DNA from 2 places in the Peribacillus sp. FSL K6-1552 genome. Region 1 is predicted to be linked to the other one. Evidence: riboswitches for the same ligand, from Rfam matches in the RefSeq annotation. Region 1 holds a riboswitch; the other holds the start of a gene.
What was found. Region 1 has a riboswitch for FMN ahead of ribE (riboflavin synthase). Riboswitches for the same ligand answer to the same signal wherever they lie in the genome.

Region 1 (15,468 bases):
GGATTTTTGTTATGTAGATGGTTCTTCCATTGAAGAGTTGCGTAAGGTCATTGAACAAGAAGGGCCAGAAACGATTGCTGCATTTATCGCGGAACCGATTCAAGGAGCTGGCGGCGTGAATCTACCTCCTGAAGGCTATTTTAAGGAAGTAAGAGAGATTTGTAATGAATACGGCATTTTAATGGTAACGGATGAAGTCATTACAGGCTTCGGAAGAACAGGTACGTATTTTGGAATTGAGCACTTCGGTGTTGTGCCAGACATGATGTGCTTTGCAAAAGGTGTGTCGAGCGGATATGCCCAGTTAGGTGGCGTGGTCCTTAATGATAAGATGCATCAGGATTTTATAGCCCTGTCTAAAGGCACGCTTTTACATGGATACACATACAGTGGGCACCCAATGGCTTGTGCTGTCGCCTTGAAAAATATTGAAATTATTGAACGCGAAAACTTAATAGAAAACTCGAAACAGCGTGGCTTAGAATTGCTTGAGGGCTTTAAAAAGCTACAAAGCAAACACCCGATTATTGGGGATGTTAGAGCACTTGGTCTTATTGGAGGCATTTCTATTGTCAAAGATAAACAAACCGGGGAAGGCTTTGAAACACAGCTAGCACCAAGACTTGTGGCTGAAGCTGCGAAGAATGGTTTAATTTGCCGGTCCGTTACGTTTGATCAAGATACACTCGTGTTTGCACCACCTTTAATCATAACTAAATCAGAAGTCGAAAGAATAATTGAAATCCTGGATGAAACATTTACAGCTGTCGAAAAAGAAATTTTATAAGAGGTGATAAGGATGGTAATGACGGAAACTCTGAAAAAGAAACTATTTATTAATGGAAAATGGCAAGAAGCCCAAAAGTTCACGACACTAAAGTCTCCCTATAGCGGGGAGGTTTTAGCGGAGATTCCGGCTGCTACCCCTGAAGAGGTTGAGTTGGCGATAGACTCAGCTTATCAAGCTAGAAAAGCAATGGCTGCTCTGCCAAGTCATAAACGGGCTGCCATTCTTGAAAAGCTTGCAACTCTTTTGGAAAGCCGTAAAGATGAGGCAGCTGAAATTATTGCTAAAGAGGCAGCGAAGCCGATTAAAACAGCGATAGGAGAAGTCTCCCGGACGATTGCCACATATAAATTTGCAGCAGAAGAAGCAAAGAGGATTCATGGAGAAACATTAACGATGGATGCGACAGCTGACGGGGAAGGTAGAATTGGTTACACCGTTCGCGAGCCAATTGGCGTAGTGGGTGCAATTACTCCTTTTAATTTCCCGATGAACCTGGTAGCTCATAAAGTCGGACCGGCCATTGCTGCTGGAAACCCGATTGTCTTGAAACCTGCGAGCCAAACGCCACTATCATCGCTATTGCTAGCTGAGCTATTAGCAGAAACAGATCTTCCTGATGGAGCGTTTAATCTGATTACGGGAAGCGGTTCGGTAATTGGTGATAAATTAGTGACTGATTCACGGGTGAAGAGCATTTCATTCACCGGAAGCCCTGCTGTAGGAATCGGTATCCGTAACAAGGCGGGCTTGAAGAAAGTGAGTCTTGAACTTGGTTCCAATGCAGCGGTTATTGTGGATAAAGGGATTGATATTGATAAAATTATCCCACGCTGTGTAACGGCAGCATTTGCTTTTCAAGGGCAAGTCTGTATTTCCTTACAGCGAGCATATGTTCATGAAGAGGTGTATGACGAGTTTGTAGAAAAATTCTCTGAGGCAACGAAGGGACTAATACTCGGCGATTCTTTGGACCCGGCTGTGGATGTCTCAGCGTTAATAAGCGCTGGTGATGTAGAACGCAGTCTGGACTGGATCAGTGAAGCAAAACAGTACGGTGCCGTTGTTGCAGCAGGAGGTAAATCTGAAGGGAATATCCTGCATCCTACTGTCTTACTGGAAGTGGATGCGAAGCTTAAGGTATCCTGTCAGGAAGTCTTTGCTCCTATTGTTTTGATCAATAAGGTGTCGTCGGTTGAAGAAGCAATTGATTTGGTCAATGATTCCGAATTTGGCTTGCAGGCAGGGGTTTATACAGACAATATCAATTTGGCCCTTACTGCAGCTGAAAAACTGGAAGTCGGTGGCGTTATCATAAATGATATCCCAACATATCGCGTCGACAACATGCCATATGGCGGAGTCAAAAAAAGCGGGATGGGCCGTGAAGGGTTAAAGTATGCGATTGAAGAAATGACGGAAATGAAGCTGGTCATTTTTAATCGGAATTAATAATGAAAAAGTATGGAGATGAGCAGCTGCTCATCTCTTTATTTTTGAGAAAATATATTTCTTCTAAATATATATTTTATGATTCTTTTAATAGAAATAAAGAGGTTGTGGCGAAAGTAGAGAAGATTGACTAAAGTTATTATGCAAAAATGAATAGAAAATTCACGATTGAATTTATATGGGACAGGGAAGAGAAAGAAAATGCGATTTACCTAATACTTCAAACTGGCATGAATCTTGCTTATATCTTGTATATAGGTAGATAACTTAAAACCGAGGAGGAATTAAAATGCAGGAAACTTTACAAAATAACACACAAAAAGAAGGAACGGAAGCACTAGACTTAAAGATGTTTATCAATGGGGAATGGGTGAGTTCGACTTCGGGTGAAAAAAGGGATGTATTGAATCCGGCTACGGGAGAAGTTATTGCTACAGCTGCAGAAGGAACACAGAAGGATGTCGATGCAGCGGTTGAGGCAGCAAAATATGCTTTCTATGAAGGCGGATGGTGGGGAACTCCGGCAGTGGAGCGAGCCAGACTTTTATTCAAAATTGCCGATAAATTAGAAGAAAAAGCTGAAGAACTAGCTGCTTTGGAAACGTTGGATAATGGAAAGCCATTGCGCGAAGCTCGTTTTGATATAGATGATGCAGCAGCCTGTTTTAGATATTATGCAGGATTGGCTACTAAACCGACAGGACAGACGTATGAGGTGCCTGACGGTCAGCAAGCAATGGTCGTCCGGGAGCCAATCGGTGTTTGCGGGCAAATTATTCCTTGGAACTTCCCTTTGTTGATGTCAGCCTGGAAATTGGCTCCGGCGCTAGCTGCAGGAAATTCCGTCGTTTTCAAACCATCAGAAGTAACACCAGTAACGGCTGTTAAACTATTCGAAATCTTGGAAGAGGTCGGAGTACCCAAAGGTGTCGCAAACCTAGTATTAGGGGCAGGACCAGTTGTCGGACAGGCCATTGCTGAACATGAGGAAATCGATAAAGTAGCCTTTACAGGCGGAACAGCAACAGGCCGTAAAATCATGGAAGCATCGTTAGGGAATTTGAAAAAAGTGACTTTGGAGCTTGGTGGGAAATCCCCTAATATCGTATTTGCAGACTCTGACTTTGAGACTGCTGTTGATTACGCTTTATTCGGGATCTTCTGTAACCAAGGACAAGTATGTTCAGCGGGCTCTCGATTACTTTTGGAAGAGTCCATTTATGATCAATTTATTGCAAGTCTTACCGCGAAAGCGAAACAAATTAAAGTGGGGTCAGGTTCTGATGAAAAAACTCATATGGGACCAGTCGTTTCTGAAGCCCATATGAACAAAATTTTATCGTATATCGAAATTGGAAAAGAAGAAGGAGCCAAATTAATCGTTGGTGGGAACCGGATTAAAGGAGAGGGCTTGGAAAATGGGTACTTTGTTGAACCAACGATTTTTGTTGATACAACACCTGAAATGCGTATCGTGCAGGAAGAAATTTTTGGACCAGTACTTGTTGTTCAAAAGTTCAAGGACGAGGCAGAAGCTCTTCGACTGGCCAATGACACGAAATATGGTTTAGCTGGAGCGGTGTTTACGAATGATATCGCTAAGGCGTACCGTGTAATCAAAAAAGTACGTGCTGGTATCACGTGGATAAATTCTTATCACCCAACATATAACGAAGCTCCTTGGGGCGGCTTCAAACAAAGCGGAAATGGCCGTGAGCTAGGTACTTTCGGATACGAGGCTTACACAGAAGTGAAGCAAATTAATAACAACTTGGATATTCAACCAACAGGATGGTTTGATGAAGAGTAAATAGCTAGATGAAAAGGCTGTTCCTTAAGGAACAGCCTTTTTGTGGAAATGAAATTCTAGAAACGTAAATATAACTCCAGAATCGTAGATAAACTCCAGAAATCGAACATATTTTAAAAAATGCACTCAAAATAAAATGAATAATAGACACTTTTCAGTAATGAGTATAAATCATGATAATCAATCAAATAAGATACGACTATAATTTCACAGTTTTAAAAGGTCAACCCGGCCTGAAAAGAAAACGGCGCCATTTCCCATATCTGCCACCCTGTCTGGAGTAAGGGCATTGATATGTTGCTTTGTTTCAGGTGTGTTCTGCCATAAGCCTTGGCTGACAAGAACACCGGCTAACACATTTTCCCCGGGAGCAGCAGTTAGCACACATTCACCGCGCTCGTTCCAGATACGGACCATATCTCCTGTATCTATTCCTAATTTTAGGGCATCTACCGTATTCATGTGTAGTTTCGGTTCTTTTTCCATAGAGATATGTTTTTCGTTATTGGAAAAAGTTGAATTCAAGAAATTGTGATTAGGTGCTGGTATGAATAAAAATGGCAGGTCACTGTCTTTGACGATTGGCATATACGTTGGTAGCGGTTCGTATCCATGCTTCTTCATCTGTTCAGAATAGAGTTCGATTTTGCCGCTCGGTGTCTGCAGTTTACCCGGGAACAGCGGACTCATCTTGGCTTTGACAAATTGACTTTCTGAAAGGGATTCATAAGTGATTCCTTCTAAATACGGGTTATCTGGAAAATTGAGTGCCTGGCGTATCATATCATCCTCTGAATCTCTAAAAGCTGGTTCTTCAAAGCTCATACCCCGGGCTAACAGTTTGAATAATTCGACATTTGATTTCGACTCTCCATACTTTTCCACTACAGGTTTTTGTATTTGGACGTAATTATGCCAGTATGAATTATAAAAATCCTCCGTTTCATAAGATGAAGCAGCAGGCAGGACGATGTCAGCATACATTGCCGTTTCGGTTAAGAATAAATCATGGACCACAGTAAATAGATTTTCTCTCATCAGACCTTCCTGCACTTTATTCGCATTCGGAGCGACAAGGGCTGGATTGGAACTGTATATAAATAAGGAAAGAATCGGGTTTTCTTTTTCCAAAAGGGCTTGACCGATTTGGTTCATATTAATGATACGTGTTGTTTTATCCTTCAAAAGGTCAGGACGTCTTAGGGCATTGGTATTAAAAGCCAGGTATCCTGAATTCCCCTTTATCGCGCCACCGCCCTTCAAAAGCCATTGACCGGTAAGTGCAGGAAGGCAGGCGATGGTCCGTACGGCCATGCCGCCATTATCATGGTGCTGCAGACCGTTGCCTATTCGAATGAATGAAGGAGTCGTGCTACCGTACATTCGTGCTAACTCATATAGGTCATCAATCGGAACACCAGTAATCGCTGAGACGGTGGCAGGGTCATATTGGCGGACATGCTCGCACAATTCAGCGGAGCCCACAGTGTATTCATCTAAGAAAGGTTGGTCGACTAGATTTTCGGCATATAAAATATGCATTAAACCGAGAGCGAGAGCACTATCTGTTCCGGGCAGAATAGGAATGAACCAATCGGCCCACTTTCCAGTTTGGTTTTTATGTACGTCAATGACCACAACTTTTGCCCCGTTTTTTCGGGCCTGCTGGGCAATTGTTACTTGGTGCATATTTGTGCTCACAGCGTTAATACCCCACAGGATAAAAAGCTTTGTTTGAATCGTTTCTTCCGGGTCGATGCCGAACGAACCACCCATCGTATAGTTATAGCCAACAGAACCGGCCGCGTTACAAATGGAACGTTCAAGTCTGCTTGCCCCGAGCTTATGAAAGAACCGACGATCCATTCCTTCTGCACTGAGGTTTCCCATGTTTCCATAAAAGCTGTAAGGAAGGATGCTTTCTGGGCCATGCTGTTCAATTAAGTTTTTCCATTTTGAAGTGATTGTGTCAATGGCTTCCTCCCAGCTGATAGGAACAAAATTCCCTTCTCCTTTTGAGCCGATCCGCTTTAATGGCTGCTGAAGACGTTTGGGGTCATATATGCGAGCTGTCATGTTTCGGACTTTGTTGCAAATATTTCCTTTAGTAACAGGATGGTTAGGGTCTCCTTGCACCTTAATGATTTTCCCATCTTTTTTGTGCAAAAGTAAGCCGCATTGATCAGGACAATCAAGAGAGCAAACTGAGGGAAAGACTCCATCTGGTTGATTGATATAGGGTTGCATGGCGTTATTCCTCCTTATTATCTAATCTTATATCTTGCATCGATAATCTATTTATATCTTAATTATTATTGAATGTGAAATAGTAGATAGTTGCAAGAACTTCTTAACATATGATTTTTTTTCTGATAAGCTTACAAGATAAAAATGAACCTTTTTTATCACAAAATGAATAAGTAATAGGAGGATATATTTTTGGATTATGGAGTAATAATATCTATTGGAATATATATGGCAGGCATGCTATTAATTGGTTATTTAGCTTATCGGAAAACTGCCAACTTAACCGATTATATGCTTGGAGGCCGCAACTTGGGCCCGGCTGTAACCGCATTAAGTGCAGGGGCTTCCGATATGAGCGGATGGCTGTTAATGGGTCTTCCTGGTGCGATGTACATAAGCGGCTTAAGTGCCGGGTGGATTGTTGTCGGCCTGTGTGCAGGGTCTTATTTAAATTGGTTATTTGTAGCGCCGCGACTTCGGACATATACGGAAGTGGCCGACAATTCGATTACGATACCGGACTTTTTGGGAAATCGGTTTAAAGATAGTTCCCGAATATTAAAAGTGGTATCAGCCTTAGTCATCTTAATCTTTTTCACCTTTTACACCTCTTCAGGTATGGTAGCAGGTGGGGAGCTTTTCCGAACTGCTTTTAATATGGATTACCGCTGGGGCATCTGGCTGACAGCGAGTGTTGTTATTCTTTATACATTATTTGGCGGTTTCCTTGCGGTTAGCTGGACGGATTTTGTACAAGGTACGATCATGTTCATTGCCTTAATTTTAGTCCCTGTTGTCACGATTGTAAATATTGGCGGCTGGGATCCTACCATTAATGAAATAAAATCGATTAATCCGAATTTATTACATGCTTTTGAAGGAACTTCAACCATTGGTATTATATCGTTGTTAGCATGGGGTCTTGGTTATTTTGGTCAGCCTCATATCATCGTTCGATTCATGGCGATTTCATCTGTAAAAGAATTGAAAAGCGCACGACGAATCGGTATGGGCTGGATGATTTTCGCTATCGTAGGAGCGATGTTTACGGGATTGGTCGGAATCGCTTATTTTAATCTGACAAGCGGACCTCTAGGGGAAAAAAATGCCGAGTCTGTCTTCATCATTCTGGCTAAAGAACTATTTCCTTCTTTAATTACAGGCTTCTTATTAGCAGCGATTTTAGCAGCGGTCATGAGTACGATTGCATCTCAACTGTTAGTATCGGCGAGTGCGCTGACTGATGATTTCTATAAGCAGTTTATTCGCCCGAATGCATCGGATAAGGAATTAGTGCTGGTTGGACGATTTGGTGTATTAGCGATAGCTGCTATTGCCCTTATTTTAGCTTTCAACCCTAGTGGTACGATTCTTAAATTGGTCGGTTATGCCTGGGCTGGGTTTGGAGCAGCATTTGGACCGGTCATTCTGTTAAGTCTTTACTGGAAACGGATGACGAAATGGGGCGCGCTAGCAGGAATGATTGTGGGTACCGCAACCGTGATCGTCTGGGAAATGATTGATAAATTTGCTGAAGTCTATGAAATCATCCCTGGATTTATTGCTGGTACAATAGCAGTCGTGTTTTTTAGCCTGTTATCAGCCAAACCTTCTAAAGAGATAGAAGAGGATTTCAATCAAGCTGTAAAAAATCTCTCTTGATTATTGACGCTGCTCTATCAAATGGGCGGCGTTTTTTATATGATAAATAACCAAAATATATGGTACAATATCCGTAAAGTCCTTATGTGTAAAACATGAGGACTTTTTTTGAGTGGTTTGGGTATAATAAACCAAAAATAACTACAAAGGATATAAAATGAACCAGTCTCATAAAATTGCAATTAAAGTAGCTATTATATATATAATCATTGGGGTCTTATGGATTATCATTACAGATTCCTTCTCGATGACCCAGGCAAAAGAAGATGTCCAGACATATGCGATGTTTCAGCATTCCAAAGGGTGGATGTTCATTTTCATTACCGGGATTTTTTTATATATTATAATCCGATATTGGACTGGGAAAATGTTGCGCTCCCAACAGGAATTTAATCTGAAGGATGAGCAATATCAGTCGCTGTTCAAGCATAATCCGGATTGTGTCCTTGAATTGAACCTCGAAGGAAATGTCGTTTCAATTAACCCGGAGGCTGAAAAGCTGTTAGGTCACCAAAGTGACAACTTGAAGGGCAAGAATGCCAATCATTTCATCAACTGGAATGAAAGTGAAAAAGTATCTGTTTTCTTTACACAATCCCTTCAAGGAGAGGCTGTTAAATTCGAAACGACCATCCAGAATATGAGTGATGAAAATCGGATAATTCGTGTAACTTTTTTGCCAATTATTGTTCAAACGGAAATGCTTGGAGTATATGCAATCGTCAGGGATATTACCGAATTGCGGCGAGAAGAGGAATTGATGATCATGTCTGAAAAGTTATCTGTAATCGGACATCTGGCTGCTGCCGTCGCACATGAGATAAGGAATCCGCTGACATCGCTAAAAGGGTTCGTGCAGTTAATGGATATGACGAAAGAAGTCAACCCGATGCATTCTGATATCATGTTAAAGGAAATTGATCGAATTAATATTATTTCGAGTGAGCTGCTGGTTCTCGGGAAAAAACAGGATGTTGCTTTATGTAAAATTGATCTTGGTGACTGTTTACAACAAGTATATACGTTAATGAAAGCAGAGACGAATTTGAATAATATTGAGATGGGGTATCAGGTAAAAAAAGCCGAGCCGGTTTATATTATGGCTGATTCCATCGAACTTAAACAGATGGTCATTAATATTGTCAAGAATAGCATTGAAGCGGTTAGTGATAATGGGAATATAGACATATCCTTGGATGTCATTGATGATCATGCTGTAATCAGTGTGAGTGATAATGGAATAGGTATGGTGCCTGAGCGCTTGAAACGAATCGGTGAACCTTTTTATTCGACGAAGGAAAGGGGCACAGGAATCGGACTTGCAATCTGCCAGAAGATTATTCTCCGCCTCGACGGAGAGATGCATTTTGAAAGTGAGAAAAATAAGGGAACCACGGTTACAATTCGGATTCCGTTGGCTACTACGCTTTAACAAATGGTACTATAGAGTATATGAAAAGTTTTTTTATTAAAGGAGAACGATATGAGCGAATTACCAGCATTAGTGAACGATAGAAAGCCATTTATTCAGGAGGCCTGGATAAAATCTGGCTTCGGCCAACTTACTCCGATTCAAACGAAAGCGATTCCTGTAATTGTAGAAGGAAAAGACATCATGGCTGAATCACCCACGGGAACAGGAAAGACACTTGCTTATTTACTGCCATTGCTTGAAAAAATAGATCCTGATAAAAAATCTCCCCAAGCATTAATTTTAGCGTCATCACGTGAATTGGTCATGCAGATTAATGAAGAAATTCGGATTTGGTCAGAAGGAAGCGGTATTTCAGGTGCAGCATTCATCGGTGGAGCTAATGTAAAACGTCAGTTGGACAAACTGAAGAAGCATCCACAGGTCATTGCTGGAACACCAGGACGGATTTATGAATTGATTGCCCAAAAGAAATTGAAGATGCACGAAGTAAAAACAATTGTCCTCGATGAAGGTGACCAATTAATTATTCCCGAGCATATGGGAACGATTAATAATATTATCAAAACTACTCTTAAAGACCGCCAAATCATGGTGTTTTCTGCAACTCTACCAGAGGAAACGGAAAAGGTGGCTCGTGGATTCATGAACGAACCAGAAATGATCAAGGTCGATAAGCATGAAAAAATGGAGTCAAAAGTAGACCATCTTTACTTTGTTGTTGAGAGACGGGAAAAGTCCAAGATTCTTGAGAAAATCACGAGGCTGAAAGATGTGAAAGCTCTTGCCTTTTTAAACGATATCGCAGAGCTGAGCGTCTTACATGAAAAGTTGAGTTATAAAGGCGTTGAGATGGGTGTCCTTCACGGTGAATCTAATAAAGTAGACCGTGAGAAAGCGCTGCGCAAGCTTCGTTCAGGTAAATCTCCGATGTTGATGGCAACAGATGTGGCGGCTCGCGGACTTGATATTAAAGGACTGACAGCCGTCGTTCATATTGATATGGCTGAAAACATTGACCAATATATTCATCGATCCGGGAGAACAGGGCGTGCGGGTGCAAATGGCACGGTTATCTCAATTGTAACGGAAAGAGAAGAGCGAGAATTGAAAAAAATGGCACGTGAACTTGAGATCCCGTTAACGAAAGTAACATTCTATGGTGGAAACATCGTAGTCGAAGAATAATTTTTGAATGTAGAGATGGCCATGTAGGCTGTCTCTACTTTTTTATCAAGACTAGGCAGATGTATTAATACATACCCTCTAAACCAATCATTAACGCCATGAATAAAATATAACAAAGAACAGCTCCCAAAATCGTTTGGTTATGAATACTTTTACCTGCTTTTAGATTTTTCAAAAGTGAAACCAAATTAAGAAAACACATAACACTTATTGATGGGATAACGAACAAGTGTATAAACAATAGCGTATCATCTCCACTCATTTTCTTGTTCCCTCCTACAGTGAGAATTTTTTTTGAAGAACACTCTACATGGACTTTTCTATTGTTGCAACTTGATGGGATGTCCAGTTAACCAGAAAGATCCCTACGAAGATGAGTGAACCACCTAACGCAACGTACCAGTGGACCGGTTCATCTAGCAAGATGAAACCAGATAAGACGCCAAAAAAGGGAGCTAGAAATAGAAAGGCACTCGTTTTGGCGGAATCTCCTTTTTGTAGTAGGAAAAACCAAATTGAAAATTGTACAATAGAAGCCATAATGGCTAGCCATAATAAAATAAGCATGGATGCCGTTGTGATTATGAAAAAGGGCTGCTCAAAAAGATAAGAGCCAATGAGCAGCAGTACCCCTCCGCAAAGCATTTGATAGGCTGACATGACCCAAGTGTCGATTGCGTGTCCCCAGTTTTTCATCAACAGGGTGGCGAGGGACCAGGAAATGGCTGACATCAATCCGAGAAGGGTTCCTGTTTTTAAATCAAGATGTGCCCCCATTGTGATAAAGACACCGATAAATCCTAGGAAAACCCCCGCCCATTGCTGTGGGGCGTATCTTGTTTTACAAAAGAGCGTTCCAAAAATGATAACTAATAAAGGATTCATAAACGTTAAAATCGAAAGTTCCCCTGCTGAAATGGTCCTAAGGCCTACAAAGATGCAGCCCATGACACCAGCTGTCTGGAATAAACCGATGATAGCCAATTTAGCCCAGTCTATGGTCTTGCTTGGATGAGGTCGTTTGATGAGTTTAACAATTATGGCCATGATCAAACCTGCAAGGATAAATCTTATGGCTGCAAGCAACATGGGAGAAGTATAAGCTAATCCTATTTTTCCGATAGCGAATGACGAACCCATTAAAGCAGTCGTTAAAATGACAAGTAAACCAAAAATGACTTTGTTCATTGTTTCCCCTCCAAAAATCCTTATCTATGAATAGTCAAAATTAGCATTGAATGATTGTAAAATTATAGCATATTGCTGAAGATAGGAGTTTAATAATGAGTGGAAAACACAAATGAAAACGCTTCCTTTATAAGGGGTATTGACATATGATAGAAATAGACATTGGTGAGGAGGAGACGGTATGGCAGAGAAATATAAGCATATTGAAACGGCAGTAATTCATGAAGGATATGACTCGAAGGAGCATTTAGGAAGCTTAACAACACCACTGTTTCAAACCTCAACATTTACTTTCGAAACGGCCGAGCAAGGAGAAAGACGTTTTGCCGGTTTAGAAGATGGATATATTTATTCGCGTCTTGGAAATCCAACGGTACAGGTGCTTGAAGACAAGATTGCGGCATTGGAGGGCGGGGAAGCAGGGCTTGCTTTCAGCTCAGGGATGGCTGCGGTATCGGCTGTGCTTTTTGCATTAACTAAAACAGATGACCACATCTTGTGTTCACAAGGATTATATGGTTGTACGTTTGGCCTCCTTCAGTTGATGAAAAGTAAATATCGTATTAATCATGATTTTTGTGATATGAGTACAGAGGAACAGTTAAGAAAGATGATCCGCCCAGAAACAGCCTGCATCTATGTGGAAACCCCTATTAATCCGACAATGAAAATGATTGATTTACAAATGGTCATGAAAGTCGCGAAAGAATGCAATGTGCCGGTTGTAGTCGATAATACTTTTTCGACCCCTTATTTACAGAAGCCTCTTGACTATGGCTGTGATGTCGTCCTTCATAGTGCGACGAAGTATCTTTGTGGACATGGAGACGTTGTTGCAGGTCTTGTAGTTGGAAAGAAAGAGTTTATCAATCAGGTAGCGGTAACGACTCAGAAAGATATCGGAGGAATTATTTCGCCGTTTGATGCGTGGCTACTACTGCGGGGGTTAAAGACTTTACCAGTTAGGATGGACCGGCACTCTGCCAATGCGTGGGAAATCTTTCGGGAGTTGAAACAGCACCCCCAGGTGAAGAATGTATATTATCCAGGGGATACTAGTTCTCCGGACCATTATATAATGGAAAAACAGATGAAACATGGTGGGGGCCTTATCTCCTTTGAATTGCAAGGTACGAAGCAGGATGCCCAGAAATTCCTGAATAACTTGAGACTTATCAAAATAGCTGTCAGCCTAGGAGATGCCGAAACATTGATTCAGCATCCAGCTACCATGACTCACTCGGCAGTTCCTGAAGAATCCAGACATCAAATGGGTATCAGCGACCAGCTTATCCGCCTCTCAGTAGGCCTCGAAGCTTGGCAGGACATCTGGCACGATCTTCAGCAAGCCTTTTAGCTGGGGTCAGACCCCATTTCCCGGATTATTTCCCGGTTTTTTTGATGAAAATGGTGAAGGATAAGATAAGGATTAGAACAGCCAGCATGTAGGATAAAGGGGTGATTGTCGGGTAGAGAGTGCTGTTCCGTACACCAATGCCGATTGAACGCCCAGACTAAGACAAGCGGATAGCACCAATCCCGGTTTTTAACTGCGAAGACAAAGGCCAGGATTGTTGCTGCAATCATCATGACAATCGTCCAGGTTACATTAGATATCTCAAATCCTTTCCAGCTAATATAGGTGAGATAGTAAGAAATGTCAGCGATGGCTGCGACGCTTACCCAACCTAAATAAATGGAAAAAGGGAATAGGTCGAAAGAGGCATGCTCCACTTCTTTAATGTTTGTATAAATGATAATTAAGTTAATCAAAAGCGCAATAATAATAAATTTTACTTAGTTAACCATTTTGAGCACATAGGGGGCCTTGAAGAAAAATATATACATTCTTTCTTATACATAGTAAGTTCTTGTTACTAATGGTTCATTTAAGATTAGAAATTTTACATCTTTACTTTAAGGTGATAAAATATTCAGAGATTCATAATAATTTAGTCCTTCGGGGTCGGGTGAAAATCCCAACCGGCGGTGATGAAGAAATTCTAAGCCCGCGAGCCTGATAAAGGCAGGATTTGGTGAGATTCCAAAGCCGACAGTATAGTCTGGATGGGAGAAGGACGTGTGGAACCCAAGTGTATACGTGCGCCTAATTTTTCAATAATGAAAATTTTAGGCTTTTTAGGTATACAATTTTTCACTCATTTCTCCTGCTAACTCCTTAGGTCAATCTAAGGGGTTTTTTATATTCTATAAAAGGGGGAAAAACATGTTTACGGGAATCATTGAGGATATCGGTACCGTCCATTCCTTGAAAAAAGGCAAAAGCAGCATGGAGTTGGCGATTCGTTCTGAGAAAATCCTCGAAGATGTTCATCTGGGGGACAGTATTTCTGTCAACGGAGTTTGCTTAACGGTAACGTCCTTCACGCAAAGTCTGTTTACTGTCGACGTGATGCCAGAGACGGTCAAAGCTTCTTCAATCCGGACGTTAAAACTGGGATCACCTGTGAATCTGGAACGTGCCATGAGTGCACAGGGCAGGTTTGGCGGCCATTTTGTTTCAGGCCATATTGATGGTACGGGAACGATAATAAAAAAAGAGCGAAAAGAAAATGCTGTGTATTATGTGATCAAATTGGAAGAAGGACTCAGTACATTTTGCATCCCAAAGGGGTCAGTTGCCATTGATGGTACGAGCTTGACAATTTTCGGGATAGAGGGAAACCTGCTTACTGTATCTCTGATTCCCCTGACTCATCAGGACACAATATTGGGGCGGAAAGCAGCTGGAGATATCGTTAACATCGAAAATGACATGATAGGGAAATATATCATACATCAAATAAAAAAAAGTGATTCAAAACCAGGACTGAATTTAGAGTTTTTGGCAGAACACGGATTTTAATTAAAGGGCGGTGTAAAAGATGTTCCATACAATAGAAGAGGCGATCGAAGACTTAAAAGCTGGTAAAGTAGTAATCGTATCCGATGATGAAGACCGTGAAAATGAAGGTGATTTTGTTGTATTGGCAGAAAAGGCAACGCCAGAAGCGATTAATTTTATGGCGACCCATGGACGCGGTTTGATTTGTACAACCATTACCGAAGAACTGGCGGCAAAATTGAATTTGCATCCTATGGTCGGTGAAAATACCGATCATCATGGAACTGCTTTTACAGTTAGTGTCGATCATAAAAGTACTTCTACAGGAATAAGTGCATTTGAAAGATCCTTGACCATTCTGGAACTTCTTAAAGAAGATTCAGTTGCTGGGGACTTCCAACGGCCTGGTCACACTTTTCCGATTGTCGCTAAAGAAGGTGGCGTGTTAATACGGGCAGGGCATACGGAGGCATCCGTAGATTTGGCAAAGTTATGTGGGGCTGCTCCTGCAGGCGTTATTTGTGAAATCATGAATGAAGACGGGTCAATGGCAAGAGTATCTGATTTAGAAGTTATCGCCGAAAAATTCGATCTTAAATTTATTACGATTGCCGAGCTAACTCGTTATCTCCAACAAAGAAAAATATTTGAGAAACAGGAACTTGAATTAAATATTCCGAATGCTTGAAGGATATAAGTGGTTGAAAAATAAAAATACGAAAAAAAATTGACATTTGTTTTTAAATTAGGAGGATATGGACATGGGGAAAATTATTGAAGCACAATTAATCGGATCAGGGTTGAAAGTAGGCATCGTGGTAGGAAGATTTAATGAGTTTATTACAAGCAAGCTTTTA
Region 2 (15,468 bases), 3.2 Mb from region 1:
ACTCACGTCTAACTTCTCCTAAATTCAAATAATCAGGTCGAAAATCATACCCCCATTGTGAGATACAGTGTGCTTCATCAATGACAAACAAACCTATGTCTAAGGTCTTTAAAGACTTTATCACACCCTCAAGGCTAAGCATTTCAGGAGATAAAAAAATAAACCGATACATATGTAAGCGATCGAAAGCCTCCCTTTTTTGATTTAACGTCAAAAAAGAATTAAGGGTTAATACACTTTTTTCACCTCTCATTTTGAGCTGATCTGCCTGATCCTGCATTAAAGATAATAACGGGGAAACTATTAAGGTCGTCTTATTCAAAAGGTAAGCAGGCAACTGATAACACAATGACTTACCTGACCCCGTTGGCAACATCGCTAAAGTATGACAGCCAGACATCAATGATTCAATCACTTCTTTTTGTCCTGGACGGAATTTATCAAATCCAAATTTTTCTTTTAAGACATGCTCTAAATTCATCATCCATCACCCAATTTCGCAAGTACAAGCCTTATTTGGAAAAAACTAATCTGTTTATTATCAACTTCCTGTTTGATTGCCTTTAGCTGCTTTGTATTGAGTTCCTTAATTGCAGCGATGATTTTCCCTTCATCCTCATGGGATACATATTCAGCAATTGGAAAGCTTTTATCCGATAAGACAATTTCAACAAGATGATCTTCAATGGTGTTGACTTTTAAACGGCGGATTTCTGCTATTTCAAACAAAGTTTTCCCCGCTTGAATATATCGCAATGTCGCTTGTGTAGAAAGAGTCAAATGAGGATTGCCACTCCTTTGCCAATCACTGAATAAGGATGCCAAAATAGGGTAATCTGTTACCTGTTCTATTTCCGCAAGCATTTGATGTAACGAGTCAAGAAATGTAAAGCGCACATACTCTTCTTCTACATCTTTCCTTTTCGCAATCTGTTCAAACGTAAGTCCAATCCTGTTTACCCCTGTTAATTTCAAAATAAAAATATCTCGTTTTAAATTACTTTGCAGCTCTAATAACGATATCAGTTCTTCATAAAGATGCTGCGCAATCAACCCTCGGTCCTGGCGATTGTTTTGTAAGAATTCCTTTACAAAACATTGGATTTTGGGGTTTCGTTGTATAGGATAAAAACGTCTTTCATTGTGGACAATATGGGATATAGTTTGTATGAGTAAGTTTAACCTCCCCCAGAATATCGGGGTGATATTTTGATATTTCCAGCCATTTAAGGATGTTGGAAAAGGATTCTTCTTCAAATAATCGGTTAACTTTCTCCCGCCTTGCCCACTGATTATATAAGCATCGGTTTTATCGGTTATCTCAATGAAATTATGCTCATGAAATAGTTGAATGTTTTGAATTAATTGTTGTCGGGTAAAACGAGGTATTGTCCCAAATATATTCGTTAACCCGAATAAGTGGGCATCCTGGATTGTCTGTGACGACTTTTTGCCCTGTAGCATATGATAAATAGCATAAATAGAACGTTCGCCTTGAAATTTTTTTATTGCATATAGAATGATTACTTGTAGATAATTATTCATGGGACTCACATCCTTGTTTCAATTAACCAATTAAACCTATTGTATCAAAAAACTGCAAAAATCGCCGTTTTTAATGATAAATACCATAAGAAATTGTGGCTAAATGACGAATGAAAGCAAAGATCAAAATAGTATTTTCTATATTTATCATTGACATTCCACATCATAATAGTTAGTATCAATACAATTTCTATTGAAAAGTTTGGCATTCGGTCTTACAATAGGAAAGAGATAATAATCTGAAATAAAAAGATTATCAGTTGTTAATCAACTTAGGAGGGGTTATATTCATGGCTAAATTTACAATTGTTGATAAAGAAACATGTATCGCTTGTGGAGCTTGCGGAGCAGCAGCACCGGATATATATGATTATGATGACGAAGGGATTGCATTTGTTACCCTTGACGATAACGAAGGTATCGTTGAAATTCCAGATGTACTTATAGATGACATGATGGACGCATTTGAAGGATGTCCAACAGATTCTATTAAAGTTGCTGACGAGGCATTTGACGGGGATGCACTAAAATTCGAATAAAGGTACAAGCCATTTTCAATCGAAAATGGCTTTTTTTTTGCTACTTATATCCCTTCCCCGACTAACCAAATTAAACAGACAAAAAACCGGACATAACTATCCGGTTTTTTGTGTTCTATAGTTAATGCCATTAAGCATTTTTATATAATACTTGCTTATTGATCCATGTCTGTAATTTAATAAACAACAACATGAATACAGAAGTGATAAGCACGCCTTTAATCACATTGAAAGGTAAGATTGCCGTCGTTACGAACTTCCTTGACTCGGGTGCCGACATTGCATCCCATCCCATAAAGAAGGTATATGCCGGTAAAAAGACATAATAGTTTAAAACACTCATAACTACCGCCATGGTAACTGTACCTGCAAGTAAAGCGAAAGTCATCCCTTTTTTTGAATTGATTTTTTTAAATACATAGTAAGTTGGCAAGACGAACAGTATTCCTGCTATAAAGTTAGCGATATGCCCCACAGGTACAGCAGTCATTGTCCCTGTCATGACTAAATCCAATAGGTTTTTAAGAAATTCAACTAGAATTCCAGCCATCGGACCAAAAATCAATGCTGCCATCAGTGCTGGAATGTCACTAAAATCAACATTCAGAAAAGGTGGAAATCCGGGAAACGGAAAATTCAAAAGCATCAATAGATATGAAATGCTTCCCAACATTGCCAGTGTGACCATTTTATTCACTTTGTTCTTTTTCATAGTTCTCTCTCCTTCTTTTTCTGATCTACCCGAAAAAGAGGTTAGTGCTCCTTCATCATGTTGATGTTCAATAAAAAACCCTTTAATTCCGACCGAATTAAAGGGATAAATTAAAGGTTTCATCAAACAAGCGTTCAGTAAATGACTGTTTGAACGCAATCAGGAACCTCCATCTTCTCCCATCCAGACTATACTGTCGGCTTTGGAATCACACCAAATCCTGCCCCGTAAGGCTCGCGGGCTTAGAAGAATTATTTCTTCATCACCGCCGGTGGGGAATTACACCCCGCCCCGAAGATAGACCTATAAAATTTTATTTTACAAATTCCATTATATATGACTTTCCTTTTTTTGAATAGTTTTTTTTAATTTGAAAGTTTATATGAAGATATTCATTTTTCATGGCCACCATAATTTCTTACATCTCACCATTTACATATTAATGAATTAAAGCAAAAATTATATTGACGATTATATCAATTTTAAGATTATTTAAAATAATTGTTCTTTTTCATACAATAGATGATAAATCCATTATTATTGCGGACTTATACAATTATTTCACTTAATAATAATTATTTTAAGCGCTTACATTAATAAATGCCAAATTGACATATTCGGCATTTCAATTGTAAAATTAACTGAAATTTAAGATAATTTTTTTCTTAGGAAGGTGTTTACACGTGTATCGGATTTTAGTAGCAGATGCCATCAAACCAGAAGGACTCGGACCGCTATCAGAGGCATCCAATATCCTTCTTATTCAAAAGACAGTAGAAGAAGCAGCAAACGAACTTGATCAGATTGATGCAATACTTGTTAGAAGCGCAACAAAAGTTACGGAAGATTTAATGAACCGTATGCCACAGTTGAAAATTATTGCACGCGCTGGTGTCGGCGTTGATAATATTGACATCCCTGCTGCGACTAAACGTGGGATTGTCGTAGTTAATGCACCTGATGGCAATACCATTTCAACAGCTGAACATACATTTGCAATGATGGCTTCACTAATGCGCCACATTCCGCAAGCATATGCATCTCTGAAGAATGGGGAGTGGAAACGTTCTTCTTATACTGGAACAGAACTACGCGGTAAAACATTAGGTATAGTGGGTTTTGGACGTATCGGAGGAGAAATCGCCAAACGCGCAAAAGTTTTTGGTATGGAAGTCATTGTATTTGACCCATTCTTAACTGCTGATCGTGCAAAAAAAATGTCTGTCACTTCCCTGCCGTTAGATGAATTACTTCCTAAAGCAGACATTATTACTGTTCATACACCTCTAACGAATGAAACTAGAGGATTAATAAATAAAGAAAAACTGCTTACCTGTAAAAAGGGTGTTTATGTATTAAATTGTGCCCGTGGCGGAATTCTTGACGAAGATGATTTATATGAAATGATTGTTAAAGGGCATGTAGCAGGCGCAGCGTTGGACGTTTTCGTTGAAGAACCTCCGCTTGGCCATAAGCTACTTGAACTTGATAATGTCATTGCTACACCTCATTTAGGTGCTTCTACAAAAGAAGCACAATTAAATGTTGCAGTACAGGTTGCACAAGAAGTGCTGACTTATTTTGAGGGAAATCCAGTTTCAAGTTCTATCAACCTTCCAGCCATTTCTAAAGAAGTGTTTGAAAAGGTTCAGCCATTTTATCAACTCGTACAGCAAATGGGATCAATTGCTTCTCAATGTATGAAAGAAGGCATCCAAGAGATTTCCGTTACATATGCGGGAGAATCATTGGACTTTGATACAGCGATTTTGACAAAAAGTTTAATATCAGGCTTCTTTAAATCAAGAGTTGACGCTTCGGTCAATGAAGTGAATGCCTTGCTGATTGCAAAAGAGCGTGGTATTACCGTTGGCGAAAAAATCTCTGCAGACTCTTTAGGATATTCTAACCTGATCAGCCTTAAAGTAAAAGGTGATAACCGTGAACTAACAATCAGTGGCACTTACATTGAAAATTATGGTTCTCGTATTGTAAATTTGAATGGCTTCAAAATCGACTTCCATCCGGAAGAAAATTTACTATATATCCAACACACCGATAAACCTGGTGTAATTGGTAACGTAGGTAAGATCCTTGGTGATCATGAAGTGAATATTGCAACCATGCAGGTAGGTCGAAAAGAAGCTGGCGGAGAAGCTATCATGGTTTTAAGTTTTGATAAACCATTAAGTGATAACATGAAGCAATTTTTAAAGGAAACAGAAGAAATTACATTCATGGCTCTCATTTCATTATAAGCAAAAAAGAATGTGCCCTTAATGCGGGCACATTCTTTTTTCTACGAGATTTTAGATACTCAGCAACCATTATCAGGATGTTTTATATAGCCCAGCTCCCGCTTCTTTTGACAACTTCCTCCCCTCAATTCACTTGGTTAGGGGCTTTGGGTACTATTATGTCTTCTGTTAGATTTAGATTGCCAACTTTTTCAATTGGAGCATTTTCAAACTTTACTCTGTTAAAGCCAAATTCCTTTGCAATAAAGAGAATAGCTTCTAAAGCTTGAAGAGAATCCTCACTATTTTCAATTGCCGCTTGTTCTGCTAATTGAATAGTCACAAGATCTCCATCTGAACTTATTTTTTCCCAAATTAAATCATTGGGGATAGCAGAAGATATTCCCGCTATGTCTGGCTCCTCTTTTCCTGCCTGAAGTGCCTCCTCAAAGTCCTGATAATCCATATTACTTGGTACAAGAAACTTTGGTGAGGATTCATCATTTTGATAAAGTAGAAATGTGCGATTTTTTTGTTGAGGTATATCTGCTTCCTTTAAAAATCCTGCATGGGCAAACCTTGCACCTTGCTTTCCATCTGTAGCAAAGGTCATCTTCTCTATATTAAGATAGGACAGCGTCTCTTCCATCGTATGGAGAAAGAGGATATCCTCATCCAATAACTGGCTGTCTTCATGTAGCTCAATATGAGCAGTATTCATTTCGGTTCCTTGGGTAATCTCAATATCAAGTGGGAAATAGTCAGAGAGACCATATTGTTCCTCATTGATATCCGACATTTGATTAACTAACTGATTTAGAGTATCCGATTCATCATAACGATTGACAACAATTGAAATCGGGATGACAAAATTCTGCTGATTATCTGGCACACCCATGGTAATCGTCGATTTATTTTTCAGATCGTCTGGGTAAATTGCAGGAGCAAGGGCTACTGCCTTGTCCTTTTTTACCGGTTCACTATCGAAAACTTCTTCTTTAGTTTCTATATCTTCTTCACGCTTACTCTGAAGCTTGCTATTTTCCTCTTTGTCTTCGGCAGACTTATCTTTTACCTTTGCATCCTGTTGTTCATGATCTGGCAGGCTTTTAAGTTCAGAGACAGCTAATTTCTTATCGCTGCTCTCCTCTTTGCTTGTAGTCCCTTCTTTCCCAATAATCAGTGAAGAGGCCAAAACAACCATTAAGAATAAGGAGGCAACACCCACAATAAGAGGAAACCATTGTTTTTTCCGCTTTTTATTATGAATCCCTGCATACACCTCATCCTTTGTTCGTTTGTCTTTTACTTTCGGAAGCTGGTGAAGCATGTCTTCAATTTCGTTTTCTTTCCAACGGGGTTTTCTCAATGGGGTCATCCTCCTTTCCAGACAAATCTTCCATCATCTTTTTAATTGCCTTTAACGCACGATGCTGGGTTGTTTTAACCTTACTTTCACTCCAATTCAATACCTCAGCGGTTTCTGATATGGACAATGCTTGAATATATCGTAATATGATGACGGACCTTTGATCGACCGTGCATCGGTTCAAACATTGATATATATCATGGATATCATCATTCATAATAGCCACTTCCTCCGGAATAGGCTGAGTATCTTTAATCATTTGCCTCTCCCAGTCGAAGTTAGAAAAGATTTTGTCTCTCCACCGTTTTTGTTTCCGAAAATAATCAATCGTCACATTTCTCGCAATAGAATATATCCACGTTTTTTCACTGCTTTTTCCCTCGAATCGGTCATAGGCCTTCATAACCCTGATATAGACCTCTTGAACAAGGTCCTCTGCCGATTCCCGATTTTTAGTCATATAATAAATGAATTGATAAATTTCGTGATGATATTTTTCATAAAGATCGTGGAAAACGGAATCCATCATTTCCCCACATCCGTTCATAAATATAGTCGTCATTCATATATAAAAGTTACACTTTACATATGATCTTATTACAAAATTCAGTGAATTTCTATATAAAAGAGTCCTATTCACTAGAATATTACTAACCTGCTCCCTTTCTAAGAAAAAAGACAAAGACAAGTTGGAAATAAATCCAATTGCCTTTGTCTCCACTGTTTCTTATGAAACAAGATTTTCTGGCAAACAACCAGTTATTCATTCAGTATTTTCCATTATTCGAGGTAGAATAATGCTGAATGTCGTCCCTTTTTTAGGTAAACTGTTTACCGAAATGTAGCCATCATGGGCATTAATGATATTTTTAACAATAGCCAATCCCAAGCCAGTACCCGATCGACCGCGTGTACGTGCTTTATCCGCTTTATAGAATCTCTCGAATACAAAGGGTAAATCCTCTTCAGGGATACCCGAACCAGAGTCCTTCACATCAATAATCAGCCCTCTTCGATCACTTGTCCTTTGAATGACATCAATGTTCCCGCCTGGAGGGGTATGTCGAATCGCATTATCAATTAAATTCGTCAATACCTGTTCAATTCGGTCGGGATCGAAACACCACTCGATTCCGTTGTCTTGAAGATTAGTGGATATCGTTATCCCCTTTTCTTTAGCTAACCCGGAAAATTTGCTTGTAATCCTCTTTAAATAAGATGAAATAGGTATGCACTCATAGTTGAGACTCATTTTTCCTGATTCCAATTTAGCTAGATCGAGTAAATCATTGACTAAACGGCCCATTCTTAGAGATTCATCATAAATAATCCTGGCCATTTCCATTTTTTCCTCTTCACTTCCAGCTATGTCATCAACAATTGCTTCACTATATCCTTGCAGCATTGAAATCGGCGTTCTTAACTCATGAGAGACGTTTGCTATGAAATCAGTCCTAAGTTTGTCCATACGTCTTTCATCACTCATATCACGAATGATAGCTACTGCTCCGCGAATATTGTCGGCATTTGTATATAAAGGACTGACAATCAATCCCCAGTCCCTTCCCTGCAATGTAATTTCCCCGACTTGCTCCTTATCGAAAGACTCTGATTCATCAAATAGATTCATCAGTACCAATGGGACATTTACATTATCTTCCCGATTGTAGCCTTTTTCAAAGTACCAAGATTGCAGAAATCTTTCCGCTGGCGGATTCGTTTCCAGGATAGTTCCATCTTTATTGAAGGTAATGACCCCATCCGCCATACTACTAAGGATGCTCGAAAGATGTTCTTTTTCCTGGCTAAGAGCATTCATATTGAATTTCAATTGCTTTCTCATCTGATTAAATGCTATTGCCAACTCACCAATTTCATCCTGAGTCAAGATAGGCACCTTTGTATCAAATTTCCCCCTAGCAATGGCTAGGGCGGCTTCCCTCATCTTCACCAGCGGAGCATTGATCCTTGTAGATAAGAAGAAAGCAAAAATCGTTGTTAAAATAATTGCAATCCCTGCTGCCAACAGAATGAATTGCGTTGTGGACTTAGTGGTTTCTTCCATGGATTCCAAGGATTGAAATAAGAAAACCTCGTCCTGCTCCCCATTTAGTTCAAGTGGCACTCCGACAACGATTGCAGATAATTCCTTATTTCCATTGTCATCAGATAGCGCCATTTCTTTTTTTACAGTCTTTCTTTCCGTAAAAACTTTCTGCAAATCGGGATCATTTTTAATTGACTCTGGCGTAATTTTAATCTCCTTATCACCGATTGATGAGAATATCATTTTGTCATCATTAAGGATTATCATTTTCGTTTCGTCGCCTATCAATTCCGAAGCTATTTGTAAAACATAATTGCTAGAGCCCTGATGATCATTTGTAACCTCTATGATCTGCTCTGCCGTTTTGGTTAAATCATTTTCAATATTTTCAATTTGAAAATTCTCAAAGAATTCTACTAATAGAACGGTTAAAACGATTAATACAAATGACACGAGCAATAGAATGGTTGCCCAAAGCTTCCCTACAACACTGCCCCATAACATCAGTCATTAATAACTTCGAACTTGTAACCGACACCCCAAACAGTGACAATCATCTTGGCAGCATTTTCGGATATACGGTTTAATTTTTCACGTAGGCGTTTAACATGCGTGTCAACAGTTCGAAGGTCTCCAAAGAATTCATAATGCCACACTTCTTTTAACAATTGCTCGCGATCAAATACTTTATCAGGTGATTTCGCTAAGAAATACAATAATTCATATTCTTTTGGTGTCAAAGATACCTCTTTATCATCAGCAAGTACACGATGTGCATCATTATCAATTGTTAAATGAGAAAAGACAATCACATCTTTTGTGGTCGTTTCGGTCTGCACGTAACTCGTGCTTGAAGAACGGCGTAATAACGCTTTCACCCTTAAAACAACTTCACGAGGACTGAATGGTTTGACAATATAATCATCAGTCCCTACTTCAAATCCTTGGACCCGATTGACTTCTTCTCCTTTTGCAGTAAGCATGATTATAGGTGTTGTTTTTTTCTCTCTTAACTCACGGCAAACTTCGATTCCATCTTTACCTGGCATCATAATATCCAATAAAATTAAATCATAATCATTTTCAAGAGCTTTTGATAAAGCAACATCTCCATTTTCAGCTTCATCAATTATGTATTCTTCTCTTTCCAAATACATTTTTAACAAACGGCGGATTCTTTCCTCATCATCCACCACGAGAACTTTAATAGCATTATACATTATGTAATCAGCCTCCCTACATATATTTTACAAAATGAAAACTTCTATGACTAATATTTTTTCCTTCCAAAGTACGATAAATAGCCAATTCTGTTTAGCTTCTATGAACTATTCACCATTTTGTCACAATAAACACACTCCTTCTGTTCCCTCACTAATGCCTGGTTGTTATTTCCCCCGGAATAACATGGAAATAAAAGGATAGAAAAAGGGATCATTCTTAGAAACATCGATAAGTATTTTCCTCGATGTTTCTATCAAAAGACCCCTTTAATCTAATTTATTAAATTACCGAATCAAGCATACGAATGCAAACCAGCAATAACAAGATTAACAAATATTAAGTTAAATATCATAATAGCAAAACCGATAACGGCTAGCCATGCTGATTTTTCTCCCTGCCAACCCTTTGACATACGCAAATGTAAGAAAGCTGCATAAAACAACCAGGTAACCAGTGCCCAAACTTCTTTCGGATCCCAGCCCCAGAATCGTGTCCAGGCAACTTGAGCCCAGATCATGGCAAAAATGAGGGCTCCAAGTGTAAAGATTGGAAAACCGATAAGGACCGAACGATAACTGATTTCATCCAATAAATTCAAATTTACATTTTTGACAATCGGTTTGATCAATGCGGCAACTCTTTTACGAGAAATCAGTCTAATCAGACCATAAAGAACGAGTCCGATTCCCATCGACCAAATGACTGTATTCAGTTTCTTAGCATTAATTATCGCAGGCATGTTCACCAGTGGTTCAAATCGTTCTGTATCAGTTAGTTCCCCTTCATGGGGACCTACAAGTGCAGGAAGGTTAAATTCCTGTTTAGCCAGCTCATCATGTTTATCGACCCAATCAAAATTCGCTTTATAGTCCATGGCTGCGAAAGTTGAAGTGATAATGACAAAACCTATGGTACTTACTAACGTGTACATGATGATTTCCAGCCAGAACGTTCGTTTGCTCGATTGAGATTGATCTACAAATTTGACTAAATAAATTATAGCAGCAATAAAACTAATCGCAAGGATAGACTGTCCTGCTGCTGCAGTTGTTACATGAATATGAAGCCAATCACTCTGCAATGCAGGAATGAGCGGTGAAATTTCTGTTGGGAACATACTTGCATATGCGATAATTAGTAGGGCAATAGGTAAGGCAAATAGCCCAAGAGCAGGCAATTTATAAAGGAAATAAATTAATATGAAAGCACCAACCAGCATCATTCCGAAAAAGGTTGTAAATTCAAATAGATTACTTACCGGCGCATGCCCGGCAGCAATCCACCTAGTGATAAAATATCCAATTTGTGAAGCAAAACCGAGAATGGTAATCATAATCCCCAATTTAGCCCATTTGTTTTGTTTCTTTTCCTCTGCTCCTCGTTTATCCTTAATCGATCCTCCGAATAGAAAGGTAGCAATCAGATATAAGATGAAAGCTGCATATAAAAAGTTACTGCTTAATTCAGCCATTTAAAACTTCCCCCTTAGTAGAAGATTTCTCCTCCTCAAGTTGATCCGATGGTTCGCAAAGAGAAGTGGATTCTATCGCATGTTTTATATCTCTTTTAATACCGTGCCAGTTTTTGTTTGTATGGCCGGAAATTAATATCTCCTCATTTTTCCTTTTAATCCAAATACGTCGGTGATTCCAATATGAACCTTGGACGACACCTACCATGAAAATGATTCCACCTGTGAACAGAATCCACAGTGTAAGATCTTTTCTAACCGTCAAAGCAGTGACATCTTTAGTTTCTACACCATTAAAAGCCATTTTATATGTATTTTCACCTAATGGTTCCACAGTCTCTTTTATCGCAACAAAACTGACTTCACCCCCTGGTTTATCCGGTGTGTACATTTTAAAGATAAATGCCGGATTATTCGGAATCTTCGATTTCGTTCTTGGGTGGCCTTTTTCATCGAACTCGAAATCTGGGAAGTAACTGATTAAATCTACTGAATATCCCTTATTTAATTCGTATTTCTTTTGAGGGTTATTCAAATCAACCTTCAAGCTTCCATAATTCTCTTCGGTTTTTTTATTAATTAAATTAAAAGCCATCGTACTAAGTTCATCTAGTTTATAGTCCACTTGGTAGAGAGCATAATGATCATGTTTCAAAGGTTCATTGACTTTAATTTTAAAATCTTTGAGCTTATCAAGGTCCACTTTTTCCCCAGGTATCGTTTCTCTCTGAGCTTCGTATAGTGTGACATCGGATTGATAGGTTTTAGCTATTGTACCGGTTTTGTCTATTGCAGCACTGTATTGCTCATCCTCTTTATTTTCCTTGTCATACACTTCTAGGGTAAACCCATTATTCTGGAGATAATATTCCCCATTTGTACCTGGAATTTCTTTCGTCTCGCCTTCTCGGAGCCAGAGAACTTTGTCAATATACATCCCGGGGACAGAGCGCAATAACGCCCCAATTAAAAAAATGATAAGTCCGATATGGTTTACGTAGGGTCCCCAACGTGAAAAACGGCCTTTTTCAGCAAGGATATTACCGCTTTCCTCTCGTATATGATAACGCTGCTTTTTCAATCTCTTTTTCACATCTTCAAGGTCGATATCTTGTTCATCCAGCTTTGTCACTCCATAAATTCTCTGACGTTTCATAAAACCGTCATGACGTGTGACTCCTTGTTTTTTCAATGAACGATATAAAGGAAAAAAGCGATCAATACTGGCAATCAAAAGTGATATGCCTAACATGCCAATAATAATCAAATACCACCATGAACTATACAAATTATGAAATCCAAGTTCATAATACACCTTTCCGAACCAGCCGTATTCTAATTCATAATGCTCTGCTGGCGTCGCAGTCGAAGGGATGTACATTTCCTGTGGCAATATTGTACCAATCGCTGAAGCAACTAAGGCAATGACAATGAGCGTCACTCCTACCTTAACGGAAGAAAAAAAGTTCCATATCTTATCAATGATTGTTTTTTTATAGGTTTGTGAGCGTCTGGCACTACCTTCATATCGCATATCAATAAGCTTGTTTTCTTTTTCGTTTCCAAGTACCATCCCGCATTTGCCACAAATTTTTGTACCAAACGGATTTACATGACCACAATCGCATTTTACTTCATTCATGTCAAAAACTCCCCAATATTATGGTTTAATTCTCTCCATATGCTTTTGGATGCTCTCTTCTGTCAAAGCTCCGGTAATGATATCTATCACTTCTCCCTCTTTATCAATCAAAAAGGTGACAGGCAAAATATCCACGCGATAGGCATTCTCTACTTTACTACCATTATCGATCATGACAGGAAAGGTAAGATTATGTTTTGCAATAAAATTGTTGACAGCATAGTCAGATTCCCCAACATTCACCGCTAATATCTCAACGCCCTGGTCTTTGTAGTTTTTATATTGACTTTCCATATAAGGCATTTCATATTCACATGGCTTACAATATGTACCCCAAAAGTTCAAAAAGACACCTTTTCCTTTATAGTCGGACAACTTATGCTCTTTGCCTTCCATATCCGTCAAAACGAAATTAGGTGCATCTGATCCTTTTCGAAGACTTTCATTCTTTTCTTTAGTGAAGTTTGTATAAAGGGCAAACACTAAAGCTGCACCTAACAGCAGAAGAATGATGGTTCTGCTAACTAGACGTCGCTTTTTTTTATCCATAGAAATCCTCCTAAGGCAACACTAAAATTTAACCATAACATTATACCATTTAACACCATGTCCATATTTTTTACATTTCCGAAGGATTTGTGACACTCTTTTCCTATTCATGAAAGAAAGGGTATTTACAGGTTGTTTTCCACCACCTATCCCTCTAGTTAGAAGAATGGGGTAGTGGTTTCAACCTATTAATACGGGATAACTTCTTTCTTACATTCTCCGTTGTTTAGGCTCGGTTGTTGCTAAAGTTCGCATTAATTTGACTTCATGTGGAGTCAATTCACGGGAGTCACCAGCAGTTAAGCCTGCTAAAGTTAAAAAGCCATATTGTTCCCGCTTCAATTTAATTACAGGATGACCAATTGCTTCAAACATCCGGCGGACTTGTCGATTTCTTCCTTCGTGTATAGTGATTTCCACAATAGCCGTTTGCTTTTTTTTGTCAGTTGACAGAACCCTAGTCTTAGCTGGAGCTGTCTTACCGTCCTCCAACTTGATTCCTTTTTCTAACTTTTTCAAGCTTTCACGTAATGGCATTCCTTTCACTTTTGCCACATACACTTTATCTACTTCATGTTTCGGATGCATTAACGTGTTTGCAAACTCACCATCATTCGTTAAAAGCAATAAACCAGAAGTATCATAATCCAGGCGGCCAACTGGATAAATCCGTTCACTAATGTAAGGGAAATAGTCCGTTACAACTTTTCTATTCTTGTCATCCGAAACTGCAGATATAACACCACGCGGTTTATAGAATAAGAAATATACCGGAGCTTCTTTTTCAAGTGGGACTTCATTAACCTGAACCTTGTCATTAGGACCGACCTTCACACCTAATTCCTTCACTACTTTGCCGTTCACTTTTACCTTACCTTCTAAAATCAACTCTTCTGCCTTACGACGGGAAGCCAGTCCAGCATGAGCTATCACCTTTTGTAATCGTTCCATCTATCTTCACCCCATAGTATAATCATTCGTTTGTTATTGTCTATACATACACAATCATACAATTATTACATATAGAGAGGCAAAAACAAAAGGTTTTTCGTGATTAAGAGCTTTTCTTTTATTATTACACCAATTATACAGACGGTTAAATGGGTTGGTTTCCATAATGAGTGTAACATAGCTTATTTTTCCATACAAAAAAATGTATCTTTTAGATGAAGGTTTGATTTTAATAAAAAAACTTGTTGGCCTTTTGCAAAAAAACAGTTTACGTATAAGGACAAAAAAAAGAAATGGAATGATCCATTTCCGTGACTTTTATTTCATTCCGAATACGAGAGTTACAACGACAACAGCAGCTACAATTCCGATTAGATCCGCTAAAAGTCCAACCTTGAGCGCATCACCCATTTTCTTGATTCCCACAGCTCCAAAATAAACGGTCAAAACATAGAATGTGGTATCTGTGCTACCCTGAATGGTGGCAGCTAAGCGCCCAACGAAGGAATCCGGCCCATAAACTGAAATTAAGTCACTGGTCATTCCTAAAGCTGCCGTACCTGATATCGGGCGGATTATCGCAAGTGGTAAAACTTCTGCTGGAAAATGAAGCAGGGCAAGCAATGGATTTAATAACTGTACAATAAAATCCAGTGCCCCCGATGCCCTAAATACGGAAATGGCCACAAGCATTCCTACTAAGAAAGGTATAAGGGAAAAGGACATGCTAATTCCTTCCTTCCCCCCCTCGACGAAGGTCTCATAGGTAGGAACTTTTTTCAATGTCCCGTACAGTAATATTGTTAGAATCAAAAGCGGTATCATCCAAATTGAAATGGTGGTCATCCAGTGCAACATCCTATTCCCTCCCGTTCCTTTTTCTCCTGTAATAAAAATATCGATCAATCGCAATCCCTCCAACCGCTGAAATGGCCGTGGCGATAATAGTAGGAAATACGATATCTGTCGGGGAGTGAGCATCATAATTCATTCGAATCGCAATGACAGTCGTTGGAATCAGTGTAACGCTTGATGTGTTTATCGCTAAAAAGGTGACCATCGAGCGGCTGACCGTTGCTTTTCCTCCATTAAGTTTCTTTAACTGCTCCATGGCTTTAATACCAAGAGGCGTGGCTGCATTCCCCAGTCCAAATGTGTTTGCCATCATATTCGATAATATAT

Region 2: another riboswitch for FMN. It lies ahead of NST21_RS18345 (ECF transporter S component); the one in region 1 lies ahead of ribE (riboflavin synthase).

What each region holds. Positions count from the first base shown of each region.
Region 1 is NZ_JBBOST010000001.1:586,892-602,359, forward strand. It holds gene NST21_RS02750 (aminotransferase family protein) at 1-787, shown strand, start outside; gene NST21_RS02755 (aldehyde dehydrogenase family protein) at 806-2,239, shown strand; gene NST21_RS02760 (aldehyde dehydrogenase family protein) at 2,529-4,049, shown strand; gene NST21_RS02765 (molybdopterin oxidoreductase family protein) at 4,257-6,296, opposite strand; gene putP (sodium/proline symporter PutP) at 6,489-7,958, shown strand; gene NST21_RS02775 (ATP-binding protein) at 8,116-9,390, shown strand; gene NST21_RS02780 (DEAD/DEAH box helicase) at 9,442-10,578, shown strand; gene NST21_RS02785 (hypothetical protein) at 10,643-10,840, opposite strand; gene NST21_RS02790 (DMT family transporter) at 10,885-11,766, opposite strand; gene megL (methionine gamma-lyase) at 11,948-13,123, shown strand; gene NST21_RS02800 (hypothetical protein) at 13,120-13,539, opposite strand; FMN riboswitch at 13,719-13,849, shown strand; gene ribE (riboflavin synthase) at 13,994-14,632, shown strand; partial or broken gene ribB (3,4-dihydroxy-2-butanone-4-phosphate synthase) at 14,652-15,290, shown strand; gene ribH (6,7-dimethyl-8-ribityllumazine synthase) at 15,373-15,468, shown strand, end outside.
Region 2 is NZ_JBBOST010000001.1:3,828,783-3,844,250, forward strand. It holds gene NST21_RS18330 (RecQ family ATP-dependent DNA helicase) at 1-481, opposite strand, end outside; gene NST21_RS18335 (helix-turn-helix domain-containing protein) at 481-1,545, opposite strand; gene NST21_RS18340 (ferredoxin) at 1,836-2,084, shown strand; gene NST21_RS18345 (ECF transporter S component) at 2,215-2,796, opposite strand; FMN riboswitch at 2,964-3,099, opposite strand; gene serA (phosphoglycerate dehydrogenase) at 3,480-5,054, shown strand; gene NST21_RS18355 (hypothetical protein) at 5,179-6,402, opposite strand; gene sigX (RNA polymerase sigma factor SigX) at 6,368-6,928, opposite strand; gene NST21_RS18365 (ATP-binding protein) at 7,166-8,956, opposite strand; gene NST21_RS18370 (response regulator) at 8,953-9,669, opposite strand; gene ccsB (c-type cytochrome biogenesis protein CcsB) at 9,966-11,144, opposite strand; gene resB (cytochrome c biogenesis protein ResB) at 11,137-12,786, opposite strand; gene resA (thiol-disulfide oxidoreductase ResA) at 12,805-13,335, opposite strand; gene rluB (23S rRNA pseudouridine(2605) synthase RluB) at 13,546-14,286, opposite strand; gene NST21_RS18395 (spore maturation protein) at 14,605-15,132, opposite strand; gene NST21_RS18400 (nucleoside recognition domain-containing protein) at 15,146-15,468, opposite strand, start outside.